Regions from separate parts of the Paenibacillus apis genome, predicted to be linked through region 2. Evidence: predicted binding sites of a transcription regulator. Region 2 holds the regulator's gene; the other holds the start of a gene.
What was found. Region 2 encodes Rex, which represses fermentation and respiration genes when NADH is low (regulators of the CRP and FNR family bind a similar motif). Its sites were predicted from a motif close to TTGTGAAATATTTCACAA; they were not measured.
Positions count from the first base shown of each region.

Region 1: a site for Rex is predicted at 3,346-3,363, ahead of KI362_RS06365 (flavocytochrome c). Genes of this name have one in related genera too.

Region 1 is NZ_BORS01000003.1:398,597-411,193, forward strand. Features, by position in the region: gene KI362_RS06360 (tetratricopeptide repeat protein) at 1-911, opposite strand, end outside; gene KI362_RS06365 (flavocytochrome c) at 1,459-3,267, opposite strand; gene KI362_RS06370 (sensor histidine kinase) at 3,481-5,127, shown strand; gene KI362_RS06375 (response regulator transcription factor) at 5,114-5,887, shown strand; gene KI362_RS06380 (fibronectin type III domain-containing protein) at 6,034-8,373, opposite strand; gene KI362_RS06385 (helix-turn-helix domain-containing protein) at 8,560-9,639, opposite strand; gene KI362_RS06390 (hypothetical protein) at 10,437-11,186, shown strand; gene KI362_RS06395 (copper amine oxidase N-terminal domain-containing protein) at 11,243-12,163, opposite strand; gene KI362_RS06400 (MarR family winged helix-turn-helix transcriptional regulator) at 12,461-12,597, shown strand, end outside.
Region 2 is NZ_BORS01000008.1:766-13,362, forward strand. Features, by position in the region: gene KI362_RS12480 (cell wall elongation regulator TseB-like domain-containing protein) at 1-298, opposite strand, end outside; gene KI362_RS12485 (amidohydrolase) at 375-1,673, opposite strand; gene KI362_RS12490 (redox-sensing transcriptional repressor Rex) at 1,651-2,313, opposite strand; gene dinG (ATP-dependent DNA helicase DinG) at 2,352-5,213, opposite strand; gene KI362_RS12500 (tetratricopeptide repeat protein) at 5,370-6,011, opposite strand; gene panD (aspartate 1-decarboxylase) at 6,145-6,528, opposite strand; gene panC (pantoate--beta-alanine ligase) at 6,533-7,426, opposite strand; gene panB (3-methyl-2-oxobutanoate hydroxymethyltransferase) at 7,423-8,292, opposite strand; gene KI362_RS12520 (biotin--[acetyl-CoA-carboxylase] ligase) at 8,578-9,555, opposite strand; gene KI362_RS12525 (CCA tRNA nucleotidyltransferase) at 9,542-10,879, opposite strand; gene bshA (N-acetyl-alpha-D-glucosaminyl L-malate synthase BshA) at 10,921-12,081, opposite strand; gene bshB1 (bacillithiol biosynthesis deacetylase BshB1) at 12,123-12,597, opposite strand, start outside.

The DNA of each region.
Region 1 (12,597 bases), on a different contig from region 2:
TCCAGGCTCTTCGCTTGCCGCCACAGCTTCTCTGCGGCCTGAAATCTTCCCGTATAAAAAGCAGCGGTAGCCGTATAGTGGTACAAGGACGGCTCAGGCACGATATCATCCTCCCGGAGCAAGCGGAGGAAGTGACTGTAGGCTGCCTCGTGGTCGCCGAGAATTCCCATCGTCGTAGCCAGCTTAAACACATGCTCCTGATGAAAAGGAACAATTTTGCCGAGACGCCCCGAGAGGGCATTCAGCGCCTCTTGATCGCCCACATGCTGACTGAAAATCGCCAGATTGCAGAGCGCATGCAAATTCCCCGGCTCCTGCTGCAGCACCTCTTCCACCATATCCAGCGCCTTTTGAAACCGGCCCAGGTAATAATAACCCAGCGCCAGATTATTACGGGCGGAATGGAAGTCCGGCTGCTTCTCCACGATCTCCTCCAGCAGCTTGACGGCTTGAACAAACTTGCCTTCCTCCAGCCACAAACGCGCGCGGTCATGCTCGACTACACCTTCCATGGCTTTAATACTCGTTACCTTCGTCGGACGCTCCAATTCGAATTGAAGCAAGTCCATCATCTCTTCCGCTTCCTCCAGAAACTGGCCGCTGGCATCCCTCTCCAGATATGTGACCAGTGCCTGCTCCGCCGCTTCAAACATATTCATATTCGCATAATTATTAGCCATATAAAAATAGCATTCTGTCATGTTCGGATCGATCTCATCCAGGACGATGGACAGGGCTGCATTCGAAGCCTCGAAGTCCCCCATCTCGGATAGAATCCCCGCCAGATTGCAATGATTTACCGGATTCTGCGGCTCATACTCCGCCGCTTTGCGAAAATACTTTAATGCCTTATCATAGTGGCGACGGTCCAGTGAAGAGACTGCCCGTTCAAAGAAAAAGCCCGCATCCATCTCAAGCGGAAGCACTTTCCCCTCCTGCTGATCCGGTTCGCTATATTCTTTCAAACAAGGCACCTCCTATCTACCATCAAGTCTATTAAGCCTCAGCTCTACCTTACAGTATACCATAGCGGTAGCTGTCGTCCTATGTAAAATACAGGTGAAGGTGATAGGGGGACACAAGGGAATGAGGGGGAGCCTCCGTTTAACGCAGTGAATTTTTTTCCCTTAAATTCGCCATTCGAGGCTCGAACCCCATTTTAGTGAAGAATCTTCTCTTAAATTCCTCAAAATAATGAATTTCCCCAGTTTTAGCACACTCTAATATCAAAAATTTCACTAGAGACTCTCTCAACCTATTTCTCTGAAATGTAATGTCCTTTTGTTCACTGCAGCTGCTATCCCGTTGGAAAAGCTCCCTGGCACCATCGGCGCGGATGTGGGCTATGGAGGTAATGAGCTTCCACAGCGAGCAGACAACAAAAAGCAAGGAGCTAAGCGAGAATAGACCGCTTAGCTCCTTAATTTCTTACAAATACCATCCTATTTTATTGCTGGATTAATTCTCGGCCACAACCTGTTGTCCTGCAATACGGCCAAAGGTGAATACATCCGCGATGGCGTTCCCGCCGAGACGGTTCGTGCCATGAATCACACCCGTGACCTCGCCTGCTGCGTACAGCCCTGGAATAATACTGCCTACCTCATTTATTACGTGCGTCTTCTCATCAATTACAAGCCCGCCCATCGTATGATGGACAGAAGGCACGGCTTTTTGAATATAATAAGGTCCTGTCTCCAGCGAGACCAGTCCGCCGCGATGATGGAAATCCAGATCATCACCCGTGCTTGCATATTGATTTACTTTTTTTACGGTGGCTTTCAACGTATCTATATCCACATTAAAGAATTTCGCTGCTTCTTCAAGAGTATCCGCCTTGTACAGCAGGCCTTGCTTAACCAGCATATCATATTCATCCTGATGGGCTTCGATTGTCTTGCCTATATCTGCAATCGTCTGATTCCAGAGCTGATAGGCATAGCCCCCTGTCTGAGCAAGAATGGCCTTCGAGATGACATCCCGGCGCTCCAATTCCTCGACAAAACGCTCTCCCTCTTGATTAATCAGAATAGCACCGTCAAATCGGGAATCGGCGACAAGAGAAATGACCCCTGTCTCCGGATTGCACACCGGATAAGTCTGAATATATTCCATATTAGCGAGCTTAGCACCCAAAGCCTCGGCCATGACAATCCCATCGCCCGTTGTTCCCGGTGTGTCCGTGGACAGGTACTTTTCGTCCATTTCCGGATTATACTTTTTACGCATCTCTATATTAGATCCAAACCCGCCTGAAGCTATTACAACGCCCATTTTTGCATGAAAAATAATCTTATTGCCGCTGCCGTCAGTAGCCTCTACTCCGGTTACTCTGCCTTCATCATTTGTAATCAATGCATCTGCCTTCATGCTCGTCTTGATGGTAACGCCTTGCTCTTCCGTCTTGGTCTTCAGCTTTGTAATCAGTTCAGCTCCTGTATGACCGACAGGAATCAAGGCGCGCTTTCTGGAGTGACCCCCGAATTGGAACAGGTGATCCGGCAGGAATTCCACCTTGACCTCATCACGCAGCCATTCGGCAGATTCCAGTGCATGGTCGGCCAGAATGCGAACCATCTCAGGTGTACCCAGGTTATCTCCGCCCTTAAGCGTGTCCTCATAAAATAAATCTGCCGTATCATCTGTAATTCCCAGCTTTTGCTGCACCCAGTTGTTAGGCGCGTTCATTTCTCCGCCCGATATAAGTGTGTTTCCCCCTACCGTTGGCATTTTCTCCAATAGCACGACTTGGGCTCCGGCCTGATTCGCTTCGATAGCCGCGCTGAAGCCGGCTCCGCCTGCCCCGATTACTACAACATCATATGTCTGCTCGGCTGCCTCCTTGCTCTGGGCGTTGTTAGCCGCAGCGCCAGCGGCAGCAAGGGTCAGTCCTGACTTGGCAATCGCATCCTTGATCGCATCCAGATAGCCATTACTCGTTACAGTGGATCCGCTAATTGCGTCAACCTCCGGGCTGTTCGCTGCAATAACCACTTCCTTCAGCTGTGTGTAGACTGGCTCCGCCAGCACCTCATTCTCCTTATTTTCCACGACTTCAATGTCAGTAATTTGATTGTCCGTGAAGGTTACCTTGACCTTAATATCTCCGTGCTTACCTTGTCCAACACCTTCAACGACCTTGGTTCCAGCATCTTCGCTGTTGTTCGCGCTGGGTGTCTCCGTGCCCCCGCAAGCAGTTGCCATAAGCACCAGACATAAAGTCAACAGCATCGCCAGTATTCTTTTTGAGTAAATTCGTTGCATCATTTTGTTCTCCCCTCCATTTTGATTCTCACGGCCGGAAGCCCTCTTTGTTACCAGGCTCCTAGACACAAACAGCTTTTCATGTGAAAATGTGCACAAGAGCTATTATAAGGCAGGTGCAATCACAAGTATTTGCACGATTCAGATGTTTTTTATCTTTTTCGGGCTTTATTCCGGACAAGCTGCCATTTGAAATACAAGGAGCTGATATGCACGATGAACTCTATACAGAAAAAGCTCTTATTGTATGCGGGCAGTTGCTTTACGCTTCTGTTTCTTGCTCTGCTGGTTACGATTTATATGGAGATGAATCATACGGTGATTCCCTTGAACAAAAGCTTGACCCAGCAGGTGCTGGACGCCCGCAGCGACCAAATCGATTATTGGTTTAATCAAAGAATTGGCGAAATTGATACGCTGGCTGCTCTAGCCTCTGACCATCAGTGGTCCAGAGAGCAGCTTCTGCAAGAGACGCATAGGCTGGAGAGACGAAAGCAGGAAGAATATGAATCAATTCGCGTCGTGGATCTTCATGCCTTCTCTTGGGGAATGGAGGACAAGCCCTTCTCTATTTTGAATCGTCCCTACTACCAGCACCTTATCGAATCCAATGCCGATTATGTAGTCAGTCATCCGATTGTATCCAAAGCAAACGGCGTAGAGATTGTTGTTATCCTCTATCGCATTCAACCCCTGAAGAATGAAGAAGCTGCCTACATTGCCGCCGGGGTCTCGCTAGAGAAGATGAAGGAGATTGCAGAGGATATCTCCATGTACGACCAGCTTGGCAAGCTGATTGTGGGTGGAAGCGACGAGCCGGAGCAGCAGGCGATTGGGTGTAACCATAGCAAGGGGTGTGATGGAATCAGTGTATTTGAAGCCCCGATTGATAGTGTAAAGGGTTGGAAAATCGTACTCGAGGTGCCGGATTCCGAGCTGTCTCTAGCTGTCGTGAGAACTCAGCGAACGGCTCTAATCGTAGGCACTCTGCTGGGACTGATATTCATTCTATTACTGATGCTGCTGCTGACCTCTATTATTCGCCCCATTCAAGCGCTCCGTCAGGTGATGAAGAACGTGCAGCAGGGCAATCAGCATATACGCGCAGATGAATCGCGACAAGATGAAATTGGCGACCTGGCCCATAGCTTCAATGAAATGCTTGTACAACTGTATCGTTCTGAGCAAGAAAAGCAAGAAATCGAGCTCAAGCTGGTGCATGAACAGATCAAGCCGCATTTTTTGTACAACACCCTGGATACGATCCAATGGATGGCCGGAGAATACGGAGCTGATAATATCGTTGAGATGGTAGAGGCGCTAAGCACATACTTCAGACTGAGCCTGGGCCATGGAGAGACGTATATCTCACTGGAGCAGGAACTGTTCCATGTTGAAAGCTACTTGCAAATCCAATGTGTGCGGTATGAGGAAATCCTTGATTATGAGCTGAGCTATGAAGAAGATATCCTACAATGCCAGGTCCTTCGCTTCATGCTTCAGCCGCTGGTTGAGAACGCCATCTATCATGGCATTAAGCCGCTGGAAGACCGAAGATGCACGATCTCAATCCAGGCCTGCTCCACGGGAGATCAGCTTGTAATTCATGTGGCAAATGACGGCCTGCCAATCCCTTCAGACAAGCTCGTCAGAATCAACCAAATGCTGACGGAGGACAAACAAGACGGGGCCGTAGCCGGATTTGGCCTATACAGCGTAAACCATCGAATCAGAATGCTGTATGGGAAAGGGTACGGGCTGAAGATAAGCAGCAGCGAGGAGATGACCACAATGACGATCCGTCTGCCAAAAAGTGATAGAAAAGAGTGTGAGCAAAATGTGGAAAATCATGCTTGTAGATGACGAAACAATTATTCGACGCGGGTTGAGGCAGTTCATTGAAAGCAGTCACTCCCCCTTCACTGTCGTTGCAGAAGCCAAAAATGCAGGGGAAGCTTTGCAGCAATTGGACCAGCTGCCTGCTCACGTCTGCTTTATTGATATTAATATGCCGAATATGAACGGACTCGATCTGATCGGCTTACTGCACAAGCGGTTCCCTTCGATAGTGGTGGTCATTATTAGCGGATATGACAATTTTGAGTATGCGCGTCAAGCCGTGCAGCTGCAGGCCTTTGACTATGTCCTGAAGCCAGTCCCCAAGAGCGATCTGGAACAGCTTCTATATCGTCTGGACACCCATCTGCAGCAGAAATTTCCGGATCAATCCCATACAAAAACATCACAGGATAAGCCCCATCCTCACCGCAATCTCTCTGGCGGCGACGGCACACTCTTGATCCACACGGTAACGGAGTATATCAACGATCATTATCAGGATCCCGAGCTGACAATCACTAGAGTAGCCGACTTATTTCATATGAATCCAACCTACCTCAGCAAGCGGATGAAGCAGGAGACCGGGCTCTCCTTTCTGGATTATGTAACCGGGCTAAGAATAGCCAAGGCCAAAGAGGTATTGGACGATGCAGCCTCCAATATCAGAATACACAGCCTCGCCACCAAGGTAGGCTATAAGAGCCAATACTATTTTAGCCGAGTGTTCAAAAACAAGGTCGGGCTGTCTCCGCTGGAGTATAAGAATCGGGGGATCGATGCATAGGGACTACACTTTCACGGTATGAATTGACAAAAAAGCCCCGAATGCTGACACTCACTCAGCCTAGTATTCGGGACTTTTAAAAGAGACTTTCTTGAAAGTTTCAGTATATTTTAAATTCCGTATTTACCACAATATATCGGTTCTAATTAATGAGCTTCGGGGTCGTAATCCGGAATTTCCGGAGTACTCGTTCCGGTATTATACGAGTTGACCTCGAAAGTCAGAATCTTGTCATAGAAAACATAGTCTTTCCGGGCTACAAACGGCCCCTTGTTATTATTATGCTTATCGAAAGCGAACATTACATTACCGGACCCGTTTGCCCGTGCTTCATACCAGTTGATAAAGGCGTTTACTTCTGCCATCGACAAGTCATACTCTCTATCCATGCCACTGATCAAGATAATACGAAGCAGCGCTCTTTCTCCTGTCTGACCTTCACCTGGGTTTGGTGGGTTCACAACATCACTGCCTTTTGGAGTCGCAGATGCCTCATTTGAATTTTGGCCTTCCCCAACTGCATTAACTGCCGACACGACGTAATAATAAGTAGTGCCATTAACAACATTTGTATCCGTGTAACTATATGTTCCGCTTGTAACTGTATTGATAGTGGTATACGTACCTCCAGGTATCGTTGAACGCTTTACATGGAACTCTGTAACTGAGCTATCGGAGCTGCTCCAATTCAATACAACTTGCTTATTTCCTGCAGTTGCCGTTAAGTTCAATGGCTTCTCGGGAAGGACTTCTCCACCTTCACCGAAAATGTTCCATTCGTATACTCTTGAATTTGCTCCAGTGTATTTCAGTGCCACAATCGAAACCGACTCAACTGGGGCTGGCAGTAACTGAACTTGGTCGCTTTTTGTTATAGCATACTGCTCTAATAAGTTGTTATTGCTATCGTAGAATTCGACTACTACATTATTGGTAAACTTAGCAACGACTGACGTAATCTCTACAGGACTTGTAAAAGTATACCACATGAAGTTTCCATTGCTCAGCAGTGTATTGGTACTTGTATTATTATCTGTTACTTCTCGCGTCGTACTAGTTGCTGTTGTTATCGTCTTACCCACTTGAAGGGTCTTCCAATCCAGCAATCCACCAGTAAACATTGTTGCATCCGGTCTGATGCTCTTCTCTCCAGAATTCGTGCTTTCACCTGCTTGATTTACTGCAGAGACTACATAGTAATATGCAGTTCCGTTTACTACAGATATATCTGTATAGGCCAAGCCTTTAACAGTAGCGAGCAAGTTGTAAGGTCCGCCTGGAGATGTCGCACGCTTTACATTGTACGATTCTGCTCCTGTATTTGCCCACTCTAATTTCACTACTTGATCTCCACCTTGAATCCAATTGATGGTGGTTGGCAAAGGAGCTGTTGTTGGGTTCGTAAATACATTCCATTCGTATACCCTCGAATTCGCCCCTGTGTATTTCAGTGCAACTGTTGAAACTCCTTGTACTACTGTTGGAAGCATTTGTGTTCCATCATTATTTAATAATTCATATCGCTGTAACAGGTTATTATTGCTATCGTAAAATTCAACTGCCGCCGTGTTGGTGAATTTTGCGGCTATTGCTGAAATATCAACCGGTGATGCAAAAGTGTACCACATGAAGTTTCCATTGCTTAGCAATGTATTGGTAATTGTATTATTATCTGTTACTTCTCGCGTCGTACTAGCTGCTGTTGTTATCGTCTTACCCACTTGAAGAGTCTTCCAATCCAATAATCCTCCGGTGTAATTACTTATGTCTGGCTTGATGCTCTTCTCTCCAGAGTTGGTGCTTTCTCCTGCTTGATTTACTGCAGAGACTACATAGTAATATGTAGTTCCGTTTGCTACAGATATATCTGTATAGGCCAAGCCTTTAACAGTAGCGAGCAAATTGTAAGGCCCGCCTGGAGATGTCGCACGCTTTACATTGTATGATTCTGCTCCTGTATTTGCCCATTCTAATTTTGCTACTTGATCTCCACCTTGAATCCAATTGATGGTGGTTGGCAAAGGAGCTGTTGTTGGGTTCGTAAATACATTCCATTCGTATACCCTCGAATTCGCCCCTGTGTATTTCAGTGCAACTGTTGAAACCCCTTGTACTACTGTTGGAAGCATTTGTGTTCCATCATTATTTAATAATTCATATCGCTGTAACAGGTTATTATTGCTATCGTAAAATTCAACTGCCGCCGTGTTGGTGAATTTTGCGGCTATTGCTGAAATATCAACGGGTGTAACGAATGTGAACCACCCCATGTTCCCATTACTTAGAAGGACAGAAGTGGATATGTCTCCATCTGTTATCAATGTAGACACAGTAGCCGACTGTCCAACGGCAGTACCGATTTGAATTTGTTCTCCACCCAACAAGCCACCAACAAATGGTGAAGCGGCTTGTGTAGAAGACATATTGAAAAACAACGAGCCGAAAATGATAGATAAGGCTAATAAGACATGATTAAATTTTTTCAAATTTTACCCTCCTCTAGTATGTATTTGGAAATATTAACTAGCAATTTACCATTGTGGTTTGTATTTGTACATGAAATTAATTCATTTTTAGTAAAATATTGATATAAATCACAAAACGATCATAAAATAAAATTTAAATACTTAATATGGAATTTTTATTGAGTTATGGCGTCCCAAGTCAATCAGTTACTGGGCACACTCAGCATTCATCATGGCCTGATTGTAATCTCCTGCATTGCTTGGGAACAAAAAGGTGGGGATATATGCGGAGAATCGCTTCAGGATCTCATCAATATCATATTTGAATTTCAACGCAGCCCTTACTATGTAGCCAAGAGCAAGCATAATTTCATCTGGCCTCGAAGCAATGTAATCGGCATAAGGATTCAAAGCTTCCGCTTCGCCTGAGAGAAGCCGGTATAAATACGTATTGGCCGTTGCCCACTCTTTAAATTGCTGAATGTATCGTCGAGCCTCATCGTCCTGCTCCTTAATCCACGAGTTATCGGTATATTTATCTACATAGCGCAAAGCTCCTTTATAGTCCTGCCGTTCTTCACATACTGCAGACCGAATCAACCAAGCGTACATCACATAAAAGTAAATAGGGTGCTTAGGCTTACCTTCTGGTGGTCTACGATACTGAACTTCCGCAATTTTAAGCATCTCTACTGCTAGCTCGTCTACCTTCTGCCATTTCTTTACGGTTATCAGCACATCAATAAGCTGCTTTAAAGCATCCAATTGATATGATTCATCCAGTCGCTGGATATGACGCTCGAATACAATGGCTGCTTGAAAGTTAGCTTCCAAGTCTTTACTTAATGAAATCTGGAATAACCGATATCTGCAAAGGGCAAGCCTCTCTGAGTGTTGGAATTTCTCTGACTCACTTACATGCTCATACAGCAAGGCTGCTGCTTCACTATAATTGTTAGAGAACAGCTCTTCCCCAATCTCAAATAATGCTGTTTTGTAAAACAGATCATCCAATAATCGAGATACCATCTTCTCAATGCAATCGAGACGGCCTAATTCCGCACACCGTATGAGAAACGGACGTATTCGCACCGAGGTTGGATAAGCGAAGCATTCTTCTATATAAGAATCAAACAAGCTATCTGCTGGAAGCTCCATTGCGCGAGTGATAGCCTCTAATTGCCGAAATGAAATCGGTGTCTTGCCTTGAATAATTCGACTAAGCGTTCCCTGGTTAACGCCGGATAAACTTGAAAATCTTGCGTAGTTCAACTCATGCTGCTTCATGTAGTTCTGGAGTACATCGCGTATCTTCACTATTGCCCCTGGTTCCAACAGCAATTCCTCCTTAATTTTTGGAGCGAGCCTATATTATTCCATATCCTTATTTAGGAAATAATACCTTTTAATAAGGAACCATCTACAGATAATAAATGGAAATTTGTTAGAGTTGATAAAACTATTAAATGATTGTTCTATATTTTGCAATATTTATACTAGAATATCCCGCTCCACATACAAGAACCTGTAGACGTATCTCCTTCTTTTATCACCAACGCAAAAACGCCTCCAAGGTTGACCTCCTATCCTGCGATATGGTGGTATCCCTTGAAGGCTATTATTTTGTCTTTATGGCGGGGTCAATCCCGTTCCTTCCACTAGGGGCTACTAGTGTTCTTGGAACCCTCCCGCAGCATATACGCTTAAGCCATCGGCATAAATCTGGTCGGGCATCCAGCCGCCTTCGCATTTTCCTGTTGTGCTGGCTTCAACCAGCCTGTTTCAAATAAAGTTAAAGTTTCCCCGTTACGTTTATGATCCCTGATCTATAAACCTTTTCGAAAAACATCACTCGTTCCCTAACACAGGCGCAAATCTATCTTTCTTGACTATGTAACAAATCGTTACTTGTAATAATATATTAATCTCGCAGAGTAGTTCTCTTAAACCAAGATTGCTGAAGGGATACAGCAGATTGGAGTTATATCCCAGAGAAGGGCCTGCAGGAATTTTTAATTGGAGCTTGGAGTTCGGCCGAACACAAGTGATTCTAAAATTAGTATAACAAAAAGGAGAATATAAGGATGAGCGATTTGACCGAATATGCAAAGGTTCTGCGCTGGTATGTTCCCTCTTCAGGTGTAACAGGCCTTCGTACAACCATTACTCTTCCCGGCACAGATAGCAACGGTTTTAGTAGCCAAATTGGGGGCAGCAATGGCAGTGGCTTTATTAACTTTTACTTGGCTGGAGATGCAGGCAAAGTTACACTTCCTGATGGTAGAATTGTTACAGGCCATTATGAGTGTGGTTTATCGCAATCATTTGCAGAGGCATTAAAGAAAGATAAGAGATGGCACTGGTTTTATACAGAGGGTTATATTGGTGATGATGGGGGCGAATACGCCCTTTCTCCTGGAACAACATGGCCGATAGAACTTTCAATATCAAATTCAAATTTGTTGGTATATAAAGTAAATGGTGTCGTTACAAAACAGTTTACAACCGGACCATATACCTCCTTATCCAATGCTCGACTAGTTGTTGCAGCATGTGATAAGGTTTATCCTTCCGAACAAGCTGTCCCAACTCCACTAGATAACTGGAACACACTTCATAATCAAGTCACTTGTGCAAATATTCAATATCGTAATACTTCTGGCAACTGGATCACTTGTACTCCCAGTAATTCGACTCCACCAACTTCTTTTGGAACGGGAAAAGCCTCGGATGAATTGCATTGGCCTAAGGGAAAAACACATGTTGGTACCCCGAAATCGTATATTATGCAGATATCGAATGGTCAATTAATTGCCTCACTAAAGCGCTTTTAACAGTCAAAATAATAAAAACAACAGAGCCCTTATTGGACTCTGTTGTTTTACATCTACTAAAGATTATTTGGAACCTCCTGAATAATATCAGAGTAAACCTTATAGGTTGCCGTTTCAATTGTCTTCATCCATTTATCACCCGTTATTGCATCGACTTCCCAATAGATAACATTCGTTGTGGTCGTGTTCGGATCATGATTAAAGTAAACAGCACTCAAAAATGGCTCTAAAACAGGGTCGGAGACGATGTTTTCCCCGGTTATTTCCCCCGCCTTAAGCAGAATATTGGAACGATTCCCTATTGTATATTGACCTATGGCAACTGCCTTACCATTTTCAATTTTCACGACAGTATGTGTAAAGCCATCATTAAATTCATACATATCTGCTTTTCCTTCAGGGAAGCGGTAAGTCACACCTCTTCTTGTAGCAAATCCAAGCGTCTTGAAATCAGTCGTTACGGGGAGAGAAATCGCTGCTTTACGAGCCGATACTAGATCAGACGGGTCTATCACATCGGTATCAAAAGTATGCTCTGGAGAGGTCACGAAGATGATGTTGCGGATGGTCTCATAGTGCACCTGATATCCCAAGCTTTCGGAAACAAATCGAATAGGTACAAGCACACGACCGTGCTTACTTTGAGCAGGAGCACTCATTTCAATTCGTTTTCCATTTTTAAGAGCAATGTTGCTATCTAAGTTGATTGTTAATACATCATCTGAGGTATTCTTAATTGTCACTGTCCTGGAATTTGCATCCCAACTATTGGACAAGCCCAAAGAAGCGAGAGTACGAATGGGGATCAATAGACTCGATTGACTCACTATAGGCTGCACATCCATTGGAACAAACACTCCATTAACATTAATTTCATACCATTTTTCATTGCTGCTGGTTGCCGCATAAATTGGCGTGCTCCCCAACCATCCCAAACTCAAACCAAATAATATTGCGATTGCGATAAGTTTTTTCATCTTAATGCTCTTCTCCTTCGATTCATTTTTCGTGGTATCGATTCATACTAAGGTCCCTGTCTTTATAACCATTAGAAACGAACTTTCCATATGGTTAAAATTTCAAAATAAATATATAAATGGTACATACAATTATAGACGCACAATTTACCACTTTGTTGCACTTGATATTACGTCTTTAAGCAACACTGGCAGCTTCATAGCTATCAGAATTTCCCTCAAATTTTGACTCACTAGGTAAAACTCAATTATAATAATTACTAATAGTGTTAGCTAATTACTTGGAGGAGATTGAACATGAATTTTGAGGCTACTGCCGATGAAATTCTTCAAGTCTTGGAGGCCTTATCGCGCAATTCTCCGCTTAAACAGATTGGCGAGCTGTCCAAGGGGGAGGTTTTTCTGCTGGGTTATTTGCATTCCTACAGCGGGAC
Region 2 (12,597 bases):
ATTCCGAGACCCCTTCCGAGAGAAGCTTCACCTCGGCCTGCCCATCCTCGGGCAGCCAGACCATCACCTGTTCACCGTCTTCGTTCTGTCCCTCTACCACCCAGCATACCTTGTCCCAGACTGATTTCCATACTTCATCGGACTTGACAAGCGTAGTCTCCGCCTTCGCCCTCTGCACTGCAAGCTTCTCCGCTTGCCAGGTGTCCTCATATACATATAGATAAAAGCGATAGAGGCCAAGCAGAATAAGCGCAAGGATGATAAAGGAAAGCAAGACCCATTTGGTTCTGTTACGCAAAAGCTCCCTTCCTTTCCTCTCCTGAATGGCTTTCTATAAAAAGTTAATTTACATAGATTAAGACGCCTTATCTATCCTATCTTGCAAGCAAGCCCTCAAAGGCTCGTTGCGCTTCGAACAGAATTTTCTCCTCGTCCAGAGTCAGACACTCCCGTGATTTGACGACCTGCTTACCGTCCACCCAGACATGCTCGACATCTTGACCGGCAGCGGAATATACCGCATGGGAGATATAATCGGTCTTCGGCAGGAAATGAGCCTGCTTCAGGTTCAAGGCGATAAAGTCAGCCTTCATTCCCGCTGCGAGCACACCTGTCTGGTCAAGGAACAACGACTTCGCGCCATATTCCGTTCCCATACGAAGGGCTTCGGCTGCCGGAATCGCGGTCGGGTCCCCTGTAACGCCTTTATGGATCAGGGCGGCGAGGCGAATCTCCTCGAACATATCCAGATTGTTATTGCTGGCTGCGCCATCCGTACCCAAGGATACCGTCACACCTGCCCGCAGCAGCTCCGGCACACGGGCTACTCCGGAGGCAAGCTTCAGGTTGCTGCCCGGATTATGGGAGACGGCTACGCGATGCTCGGCAAGCATTGCAATTTCCTCGTCAGTCAAATGCACCGCATGCGCCAGCAAAGACGGACGGCTGAATAAGCCCAGGTTCAACAAATGCTGGGCCGGACGAACCCCGTAATCCCGAACATTTTGTTCCACCTCCGCTAGAGTCTCCGACATATGGGTATGCAGCGGCAAATCCAGATCATGCGCCGCTTGCACAATTTTTTCGATATAATCCGGCGGGCAGGTATAAGGAGCGTGCGGCGACATCATCGTCGTAATTCTGCCGTTTGCCTTCCCATGCCAATTGCGAGCAAACAACACCGCTTCATCCAGCTTCCGCTGTTGCTCCTCAGGCGGACAAAGCCCGATCACGCCGCGCGTCAGGACCGCACGGATGCCGGACTGTTCCACTACCGAGGCCACCTGATCCATGTGATCATACATATCTAGGAAGGTCGTCGTTCCGCTCTTGAGCATCTCAATCACAGACAACGCCGTGCCCCAGCGTACATCTTCACCGGTGAACTTTGCTTCCATGGGCCACATCTTCTGCTGAAGCCATTCTTGAAGCACCATGTCATCGCCATAGCCGCGAAGCAGCGACATCGCTGCATGTCCATGGGTATTGATCAGACCGGGCAGGAATAGAAGGCCTTTGCCGTCGAATGTCTCGGCCCCTTCCACGCCTTCCGGCCGCTCTTGGCCGATATAGGTAATTCTATCCCCTTCGATCAACATATAGCCGCGGATCACGGTTTGTTCTTGATGCAGCACCGCGAACGTGCCGTCTTTAATCAGCCATTTTCGAGTCATGGTCTTTCATTTCCTTTCCGCCGTCCAGATAATAAGCGAGACTCATTAAGTCTGTGGTAAAGTCTGCCGCATGTACCCGCACTTCAGCAGGCACCTTGAGAATCGTCGGCGCAAAATTCAAAATGGCTCCAATCCCCGCAGCCACGAGCTTGTCAGCAACATGCTGGGCTTCTGCCGCAGGAACCGTGATAATTCCGATCCGGATATTCATGTTGCGTACCGTTTCATCCAGCATCTCGATCGGCTGAATTTCGATGTTATTGATTTTCCCTCCGATTTTACCAGGGCTTGCATCAAATACGGCAACAATCTTCATATTGTCCTTCACATAAGCATTATAGTTCGATAGCGCTTGTCCGAGATTACCAGCTCCGATCAGCGCCACATTAATCTGTTGATCCAGATTCAGAATTTGTTGAATTTTCTCGATCAAATAAGCCACATCATAGCCGATCCCCTTCCGGCCAAAATCACCGAAATAGGCGAGATCCTTACGAATTTGCGCCGGATTCAGATCCAGCTTCTGTCCCAGCTCCTGAGATGAAACCGTGGATACCTCTCGGCGGCTTAATTCATTAAGAAAACGCAAATAGACTGGCAATCTACGCACAACGGCGTCTGAAATTTTCTCCGACTTCATCGATTATCCCCCTATTATTGACGCAAATTAAGAAGCGTTTACGGATTTTCCGGGTCCAGCCATTCCGCAATGCGCGGAACCATCTGGCCAAGCGGCATATGCTCCATCTTCGGTCCAGGCAAAGAATACAAAAAGTACTTTCCGTAATATGATTCCAGAATTCTAGTATCGTACACAATGACGATCCCCCGATCCTGGGAAGTCCGTACGAGCCGTCCAAAGCCTTGCTTGAACCGGATGACGGCCTGCGGAACGGACAGCTTCATGAAAGGATTCTTCTTCTCTTGCTGCAGCCGCTCGCTCTTGGCTTCCACAAGCGGATGATTCGGCGGTTGAAACGGCAGGCGTACAATCGCCAGGCTCGTGAGCGCATCTCCCGGGATATCAACGCCCTCCCAGAAGCTGCTGGTTCCCAGCAGTACGGATGCTTGCTGCCCCTGGAACCGGCGGGTAAGCTTGGTGCGGCTGCCGCTGTCCATGCCTTGGCCGATTACCGAAATATTGTGCGATGACAGCAGCTCTTTTAGCGGATCATACACCTGCCTCAGCATCCGGTAGGAGGTAAACAGCACGAGCATACGGCCTTGAGTTACGATCGCTGTGTCAGCCAATGATTGGACGAGTGTACTGACAAAGTAATCATCCCCTACGCTTCCCTTGACGCTTGGAAAGTCCCGCGGAATCACAAGCAAGGCCTGTTCGCGGTAATTAAACGGCGAAGGAAGCATGGAGGTCATGAGCCGGTCTTGAGCCTGCGCCTCCTGCAGGCCCAGTTGGTCAATCATATATTGGAAGGATTTGTCCACCGACAAGGTGGCAGATGTCATAACAATGCTCTTCTTCCGGTCGAAGAAGTAGCTCTTGAGCTGCTCGCTGACATCAATCGGCACGGCAAATATCTGCAGGGATTTGCTTCGATAATTTCCGTTGCCTTCAATCCAGTAGACGGTGTTTACGTCCTCCAGCTTCATGAAGGAACGCAGTGCGTCCCGTTCAGTTCCCAGGTCCTTGATCAGCCCGGTTATATCAGTAATTAGACTTTCGGAGCCAAAATCCTGCTCGTCCTGCTCTTTAAGCTCTGTAAGCAGCTTCTCGGCCTTGCGAACAATATCTCCAATGGTCACATAAATCTGGTTCTCCATCGTGAGCAGATCATCCCAGCTCTTCGGCTTCTTGTGCGGCAGCAGCCGCAGCACGAATTGTCCAGGATCGCCAGAAGCGGCGTCGCTCCGCTCGGGCATCAGTGTGAACATCGCTTCAGCAAGACGATCCCAATGCTCCTTCACATCAAGGAAAGCAGGATAAAGTCCATCGATGACCGCTCCCCAGGAAGCTGCCCGCTCATTCCCTGATTGCTGAAGCTGCTGCCTCAGATTCGGAAGCTGACCGTTCTTGCTGTCCTTGAACAGTCGTGTCAGGGTGTGCACTACTGTGAAATATTTCATTTGCATTCCTAAATGTTTTCCGGCTACATCCTCCAAATGATGGGCTTCGTCGATGACAAGACGCTCATAGCCAGGAAGGAGCTGATGTCCCGCCTGGATGTCCGTGAACAGCTTGGAATGATTGGTAATGACTACGTCCGCTACTCCTGCTTCATGCTTCGCTTTGTGATAATAACACTTGCGGAACCATGGACAGGAGCGTCCAAGACAAGAGTCCGATTCACTCGCCACAGTCTCCCAGAAGTCTCCTCCCCGGTTGCCGAGATTCAGCTCCTCGTCATCGCCGTTCTCTGTCTGGGCAAGCCAGACAATCATTTGCGCGGCGGTCATGACTTCTTCCTTCGGAGAGGCGAAGTCTCTCCTGTTCATTTTATGTTCAAATTTGCGTAAACACAAATAGTGCTGTCTTCCCTTAAATACCGCGGCCTTGAACGGGAAGGGCACAACCTCGGTTAACAGCGGGATATCCCGCTCGCGCAGTTGCTCCTGAAGGTTGATCGTATGGGTGCTCACCATGACCTTCTCATCAGTTTTGACGCTGTGATAAATGGCGGGCAGCAAATAACCTAACGATTTCCCCGTTCCTGTGCCCGCTTCTACAAGCAAATGCTTGTCTTCCTGGAAAGCGGCTGCGACTTCCTTCAGCATCAGGTTCTGCGCTTCACGCTCTTCATATTCAGGCAGCTTCTCCTTCAGAGACGATTGCACCTGCTCCATAAATTGCTCGAAGCTGACACCCTCAAGCGGGTTATCCATCATATTGCTGCGCTCAGGCTCAATATTCATCCAGTCTTCGGTCTTTAACGCGAACTGTCTGTAGTACGTATAACCATCCTGATCTACAGAAGGGTTCTGCTGACGCTGCTCCAGTACTGCATCGAAGAACCAGGCCAGATCACTGTCCTCCCCGGAGAGCAAATCCGCCAGTCGCTGTATCGTTAATAGCGGCAGCTGCTCCAGCTCCTCCAGGCATTTGATGAAGATCAGAGCCGTAGCCAAGGCATCGCTATCCGCCTGATGCGGCCGGTCATGCTCCACCTCGAACTCCGAGGCAACCATCCCTAACTGATACGTCGTCAAGGAGGGATATAATATTTTCAAAAAATCCATGGTATCGAGAATTCGCCCTGTATACGGCAGGTAGCCGGTCTTATCCAGCGCGCTCTGTAAGTAATTGAAATCAAAGGCAACGTTATGGCCGACCAGCACGGCGTCATTGAGCAATGGAACCATCTCCATCATGACCTCGTCCAAATCAGGCGCATCCTTGACGTCCTCTTCGGTAATCCCCGTCAGACTTGTGATGAACGGCGGAATCGGAATCCCGGGCTTCACAAAAGAACTGTATACACGGGATACCGTCATGTCTTCATCTATAATGGCCAATCCAGCCTGAATAATCACATCCGAGGATTGGTTGCCCGTGGTTTCAAAATCAAGTACGGCGTATTTCATTGATTTGTAAAGTCCCTTTCTTCCAGTCTAATTAACAGCATAACAGAAGATGGCGAATTTGAAAATTGAATGTGAAATCGCTACAAAAAAAAGCGATGCCCCCTTGACAAAGGGTTCTGCATCGCCTGATAATCCTTTCCTGCGTTGCCGGAAATACTACAGAAGAGAGGTCAATTCGCTTCCATAATGCAGCTTCCCGCTGCTGCGCATGCATGATTCCAGATTCGCCAGCGGCTCTCGCAGGGAAGGATCATGGTAATGAGCCAGCTTAAAATATTCCTTCGCCTTCAAAGGCACTCCGTTCTGAGCCTCAATGCAGCCAAGTGCATTATAAATGATGGAACGAATACGTTTCGAATCACAGGTTTCCAGAACGCGCCAAAAATGCGGTACCGCTTGTTCGGATTCATTCAGATGCAGATAGCACATCGCCAGATACGTTCGTCCCACCGCGCTATCCGGATACTGCTCCACGACCTGTTTGAACTGCGTCAGTGCCTGCGTAAACATCATCAGCTTATAATACCCTTGACCTTTTACAAAGGCTTCTGCGGCCATCTCAGGCAGCTCAGGCACAGGGAGAGCGCCACCTCCATCCGGACTGGCGCCGGTTTGACGGAAATGACCCAGCTTCTCTTCAAAGCTCAGCCATTCCTCGATAATTCCATCGCTCATCGTTTTGAGCAGCTGCCACTTGGCAGCCAGCTCCTGACGCGCAGGACCGCTCGCTCCAGGATAATAATGAATGATTTCGTCCAGCATCCCGCTCATTTCCGCAAACATATGTTGAAACATCATCCGCATCCCACCTTTATCGAAAATGAAATCAGTGTGAGCCTTACGTTCATTTTTTGTTATGGGCTCACATTTCATTCCCGCAGGCATTAATTGCATAGCCATGGCGGTCAGGGCAGATGGTCCTGGCGATCAATTACCGAATCGTGGCATGCAGCTCTTGAGCTGCGGTCTCCACAGGTCGGTTATTCTCATCCACGAACACAACGGTTGGCTTGTGGCTTCTCAGTTCTTCCGCCGACATTTGGGCATAAGAGATGATAATGACATTATCGCCCGGTTGAACCAGACGTGCAGCCGCTCCGTTCAGGCAGATGACCCCGCTCCCGCGAGGGCCGGGAATTACATAAGTCTCAAGTCTGGCGCCATTGTTATTATTTACAATCTGCACCTTTTCATTTTCCAGTAAATCCGCTGTTTCCATCAGATCCTCGTCAATAGTAATGCTGCCGATATAGTTCAAATTCGCTTCCGTCACGGTGGCACGGTGAATTTTAGATTTCATCATCGTTCTGTACATCGCGTTACACACCTTTCTTGCTCAGAATAACGTTGTCGATCAGCCGGGTGCTCCCGAACTTTACCGCAACAGCAACCAGTACCTCTCCATCTTGGGCTATTCTCTCGGAATCGCCAAGCGGTTGAAGACCTGGAAAGCGGACAACCTCCACATAGTCCACCTCAGCCAGAGGCTCGGCCGTGAACGCATGCAGCAATGTTTCTTTTGCCTCGCCCGCTGTCAGGGTCCCGCCTTCGTTGATCAGCTCCTGCACATGCAGTAGCTGACGGGACAAGACCAATGCCGCCTCGCGCTCAGCCGGGGCAAGATACACATTGCGGGAGCTGAGCGCCAAGCCGTCCTCTTCCCGTCTAATCGGACATGGAACAATCTGAACGGGCATGTTCAAGTCCTTCACCATTTGGGTAATTACGGCTACCTGCTGAGCATCCTTCTGTCCGAAGTAAGCCCGCTCAGGTTCAACAATATTGAACAGCTTGCTGACAACGGTCGTTACCCCGTCGAAATGTCCGGGACGTGAAGCGCCGCACAGCCCTCCAGTCAGCTGCTGACTGACCGTAATCTTGGTTAGCGTCTGTGCAGGATACATCTCCCCGACTGAAGGCAAGAAGACTGCGTCAACGCCTTCCTGCTCCGCAAGCTGCAGGTCCTTCGCTTCGTCCCGCGGATAACGCTCAAAGTCCTCGTTCGGACCAAACTGAATCGGGTTGACAAAAATACTCAGCACCACCAGATCATTGTTGCGTCTCGCTTCTCGGAGCAGACTCGCATGCCCTTCATGCAAGTAACCCATCGTAGGCACGAAGCCTGTCTCCAGGACCTTGCCTTCCAGAGCTGCCTTCAAGCGCTCCTGCTTCAAATATTGTCTTAAATCCTGAATATTCCGGAATAGGTTCATTTCACAGCTTCCTCTTTTACTTTCCCGTAAAGACCCGCTATAACGGTATCCTCTGCATTGAACACATGCTCCTGTGCCGGGAATTGTCTGGTCTTCACTTCATTCACATAAGCCGCAATGCCCTGACGAATTTCAGCGCCGATATCCGCATAAGTCTTCACGAAGCGCTTCTCGCGGTAGTCGGAATCGTACTTCAGCACGTCGTGGAAGACGAGGACCTGCCCGTCTACCCTCCGTCCTGCCCCGATACCAATGGTCGGCACGGACACAGCCTTCGAGATCGCTTCTGCCACCTCTTCAGTAACTAGCTCCAGGACGATCCCGAATACACCGGCACGCTCCAGCGCCTTGGCATCCTCCATGAGCCGGCGGGCATCCTGCTCGTCCTTGCCTTGCACGCGGTAGCCGCCGATCTGATTGACCGATTGCGGTGTCAAGCCGATATGGCCCAGCACCGGCACGCCTGCCTGGACAATGCTCTGCACCTGAAGCGCAATCTCCGCACCGCCCTCCATTTTAACCGCATGGGCATGGCCTTCCTGCATGATTCTTCTTACTGTCCGGAGCGTCTCATCAATGCTCCCGTGATATGTCATGAATGGCAAATCCGCTACAATGAACGTATTCCCGGCAGCACGAGCGACAGAACGGGTATGATAGACGATATCGTCCGTAGTCACCGGAATCGTGGAATCATAACCCAATACTACATTGCCCAGCGAATCGCCAACAAGAATGATGTCGATATCCGCTTCCTCCGCCAGCTTTGCGGAAGGGTAGTCATAGGCCGTAATCATCGTGATCGGGTTGCCTTCCTGCTTCATTTTTTTCATCTTCACAATGTTTAGTGCACGTTTTTCAGCCATCGTTGTCATTATCCTCCTTCGGTATTTTGCACACCAGGATATTCTGGACGCACAAAAAAAACCTTTTAGTTTGGCACTAAAGGTCCCGAATCCACACAAAAGAAGAGTCGTCTTTCGCTCGTTCTTTCTGTCTCGGTCCTCATCGGCTCAGAGCAGAATCCATGCGATCTTGGAAACTCTGTACTACTTACCTGTCTAACTTAAGTCTGCCCATTGGAGTGCAATTCGATTTCAAATCGATATCGCCTCATGTGGACAGTATAACAAATTGCAAAACATTTTACATCAGTCAAGTTCAAGTTCTCCGGAAAAAATCGTGGCAAGCGCTCCGGATTCATCCAGAATCACTAATCCGCCCGAATCATCCAGGGCGACTGCTCTGCCGGTATTCATCCCCTGATGACCGGCGACCGACACGCCCCGCCCTAGCGTGACGGACATGTCCTCCCACAGTAATCTGATCGGCTGGAAGCCCTCAGCTTGATAAAGCTCCATTAGCTGCTCCATTCGAAGAAGCACCTCTGCCGCAAGCTCCGCCCGGTCTTGAGTCTGACCCGCAGCCAGCTTTAGCGAGGTAGCGACGCCCTGCAAATGCTCGGGGAGGTCTTCCTGCTCCAGATTAACATCAATTCCGATCCCCGCGATGCAATATTTCATCCGGGTATCTTCGCCTACCGATTCAAGAAGAATCCCGCATATCTTCTTGCCGCCTGCAAGCAGATCGTTCGGCCACTTGATGCCGGCCTCCACACCGGTTACCTTGCGTATCGCCTGGCATACTGCTACTGCGGTCATCAAGGTAAGCTGCGGGGCGGACCTTAGAGGCAGCTCCGGACGCAGCACCAGGCTCATCCAGATGCCCTTGCCGGCTGGAGAATGCCAGCTGCGCCCTTGTCTTCCTCTTCCTACGGTCTGCTGCTCAGCAAAAACAAGCGTCCCCTCCGGCTCCCCTTCCTCTGCCAATTCCCTGGCTACGATTTGAGTGGAGCTTGTTACGCTCAGCAGTTGCAGCTTCCTCCCATAAAGCTTTGTCTGCAAATACCGCTCCAGCCGTTCGGCAGTCATTAGATCCGGGGCATGAAGGAGGCGGTACCCCCTGCGGGATACCGCATCAAATTCATAACCTTCTTCTCTTAGCTTGTTAATCTGCTTCCAGACTGCAGTTCGGCTGATCTTCAGCAGCTTGCTTAACTCTTCTCCGGACAAATATTTTCCTGTTGCAGCATGTTCCTCCAGCAAGGTTAACAACCTAGATGTGTCCATACGTATTCACCACAGCTTTCGCATGTTCAAGAAGTACATTTTTCTCATTTCTTAATTCTCCTGCCGCAACGGCAAAGAGCAGTCCGTTTAACAGCTCCGTTAACCAAGGGCCGCCTTTCCGTCCGGTTGCGGCAATAATCTCACCGCCGCTGAGCTTCAGATCCGACAGAGCAAATACGGTGATCGCTCTATACCACTCTGCCTCCGGGAAATTCTCCGTTAGAAGGTTAGCTTTACCTGGATCGTTCTCTTCGTCTTCCGGATGATGGTTCTTAATCAGTGCCTTTCTCCGCAGCAGCCAGCCTTCCGCCGTCTCCTTGCCCAGCCGAAGCGTCGTCTCGATGAACCGGGTTTTCCGTGCTTCCAGCGAAATAGAGCGATCTTCATTCAGCGTGTTCATCACTTCATCGAAGATGATGATGTTGGACACCGCCTGGGACAGCTTCCTTGAAAAGGTCCAACGCTTCAGCATCGGGACTGCCTCCTCACCGCGAACGCTCAAGCCTTGAAGCAGCAGCGACCATCGAAGCTCCGGCAGCTCCGCCCCTTCGGCATGCTCAATGGCAGCCAGCCAGGCATTCGGCGCTTCCTTGACAGGCCACCGCAGTGCCGACATAGGAACAGGTGCGTTTATGTATTCTAGCAAACCGCTTCTCCGCAGCAGTTCCAGTCCCCGCAGGGGGCGAGGGCCTGCGATCATCTTTTCCAGCTCAGTGCGAATACGCTCTGTTGCGATATAGGCGATCTTGTCGCGGCAAATCCGAAGACCGGACCAGGTGCTCTTGGTCAGACGGAAGCCGAAGACCGAAGCGAACCGAACAGCACGCACCATGCGCAGGGCATCCTCATCAAAGCGTTCCGCAGCACTCCCTACCGCACGAATGACACCCGCTTCAATATCCTGAAGCCCGTGATACGGGTCGCTAATCTGTCCGTGACGATCCATTGCGATAGCATTCATCGTGAAATCACGCCGCTGCAAATCCTGCTCGAGATCACGCACATACTGCACCCCGGAGGGCCTGCGGTGCCCCTCATATTCCGCTTCCTTGCGAAAGGTCGTCACCTCGAACGCATGATCCTCCATCAGCACAGTTACAGTACCATGCTGAATTCCGGTCGGCACAGTCCGGTCAAACAGAGCAACGACCTGTTCCGGTGTGGCCGAGGTTGCAATATCCATATCGTGAACCGGGCGCCCCATCAATTCATCCCGAACGCACCCGCCTACGAAGTAGGCTTCGAAGCCCTGCAGCGCAAGCCGTTCCAGCACCAGCTCCCCCTGATGAACCATCAGGGGGGGAACCATTTTCCATCTGTTCATAGGATCAGCCTCCAAGCACACTTCTCGTGCAGATCTAAGACTCAAGGACAGATTTGATTCACGCCGGGAGTCTCGCGTTGAAGCACTCGATAGTAAATGGACTCGTAAGTCCGCATCATCCGTTCGCTGCTAAAATCATTCTTGGCGCGATACAGACAGGCTTCGCGAAATCTCTTCATCTGTTCAGGCTGGGTCAGCAAGGTGAGACAATGTTCAGCCATCGCATCCACATCGCCAATCGGAGCCAGATAGCCGGTCTCGCCGTGTGTTATCAATTCCGGAATACCTCCCGCAATGGAGCCCACCGTAGGCACACCGCACGCCATTGCCTCCAGCGCGACAAGCCCGAAGCTCTCCTTCTCGGAAGGAAGCAGCAGCAGATCCGCCATGGAGATCACCTGGGCGATATCATCCTGCTTGCCCAGAAAATGCACCTTATCCTCTATCCCCATCTCCCGGATCTTCCATTGAATCTTTGGAAGGTCCGGGCCTTCGCCAACAAATAACAGCTTTGCAGGCATCTGCTCCTGAACCTTCTTGAATACTTCAACCACATCGCCAACCCGCTTCACCGGCCGGAAATTCGAAATATGCATCAATACCTTTTCGCCCGGTTCTGCAAAGTCGCTTTTGCAGTTGCAGGTATTTCGCGGATAATATTCTCGCGGATCCACGAAATTATAGGTCAGATCGATCTCGCGGGTAATATCCAGTACTTCCCGGGTCTCCCGGGTCAGATCCTTGGACACCGAGGTTACAGCATCGCTCTCATTAATGGCAAGCCGAATCAGATCCTTCAGCGACTCGTCCTGAGCCAGCACCGTTATATCCGTTCCATGCAAGGTCGTGACCACCTTCAGCTTATCGCCAACCATCTGTTTGGCCAGGAAGGCGCACACAGCATGCGGAACGGCATAGTGCACATGAAGCACGTCCAGCTCCTGCTGCTTGGCGACTTGAGCCATTTTCGTAGCTAATGATAGATCATAAGGCGGATAGCGGAACACATAATAGTCGCTGACATCCACTTCGTGATACTTAATATTTTTATGAAAGCTGCCAAGACGGAAAGGAACACTATGCGATATAAAATGAACCTCATGCCCCTTCTCCGCCAGCAGCTTGCCGAGTTCTGTCGCAACTACTCCTGACCCGCCGAGCGACGGGTAACATGTAATGCCGATCTTCAGAAATGAATCCATCCGCCAGCGGCCTCCTTGATTCCTTAATTCCCAAGTATAGTTTATGAGCGGCTGGCTCCGAACAGATGAACAAGATAAGGTGTCTTAACCGTGAAGCCTTCGGCATAAGGAATCAGCCGGGCTTGGCCCAGTAAGGCATCTCTGGCCTGCACCCTTTCGATATACCCCTGATTCAGCGGCGTCGGCGCAGCATCGTCACCTTCCGCTTTTATGAACTGGGAACGGTAACAGCCAAGAGCCTGTTGTTTGAGCGCATAATGGTCCGTTACATCCACCAGCACATCCGGGGTTGTCCAGTCGTTAATATAGTAAAAATAAAGCTCCGGCAGACTAACCGCCGGCTTGTCCGGCATATACCGGCGCAGCTTCGCATTAAATACCGCCTCTTGCACCAGCTTGCTGCAGGCTACATGATCGGGATGGCGATCCTCCCAATGAGGAGCAAACACCATCTTCGGTGCATAGGTGCGAATCAGTTCAGTTACGGCAGCAATCTGTTCCGGTGTCCCGAATAGC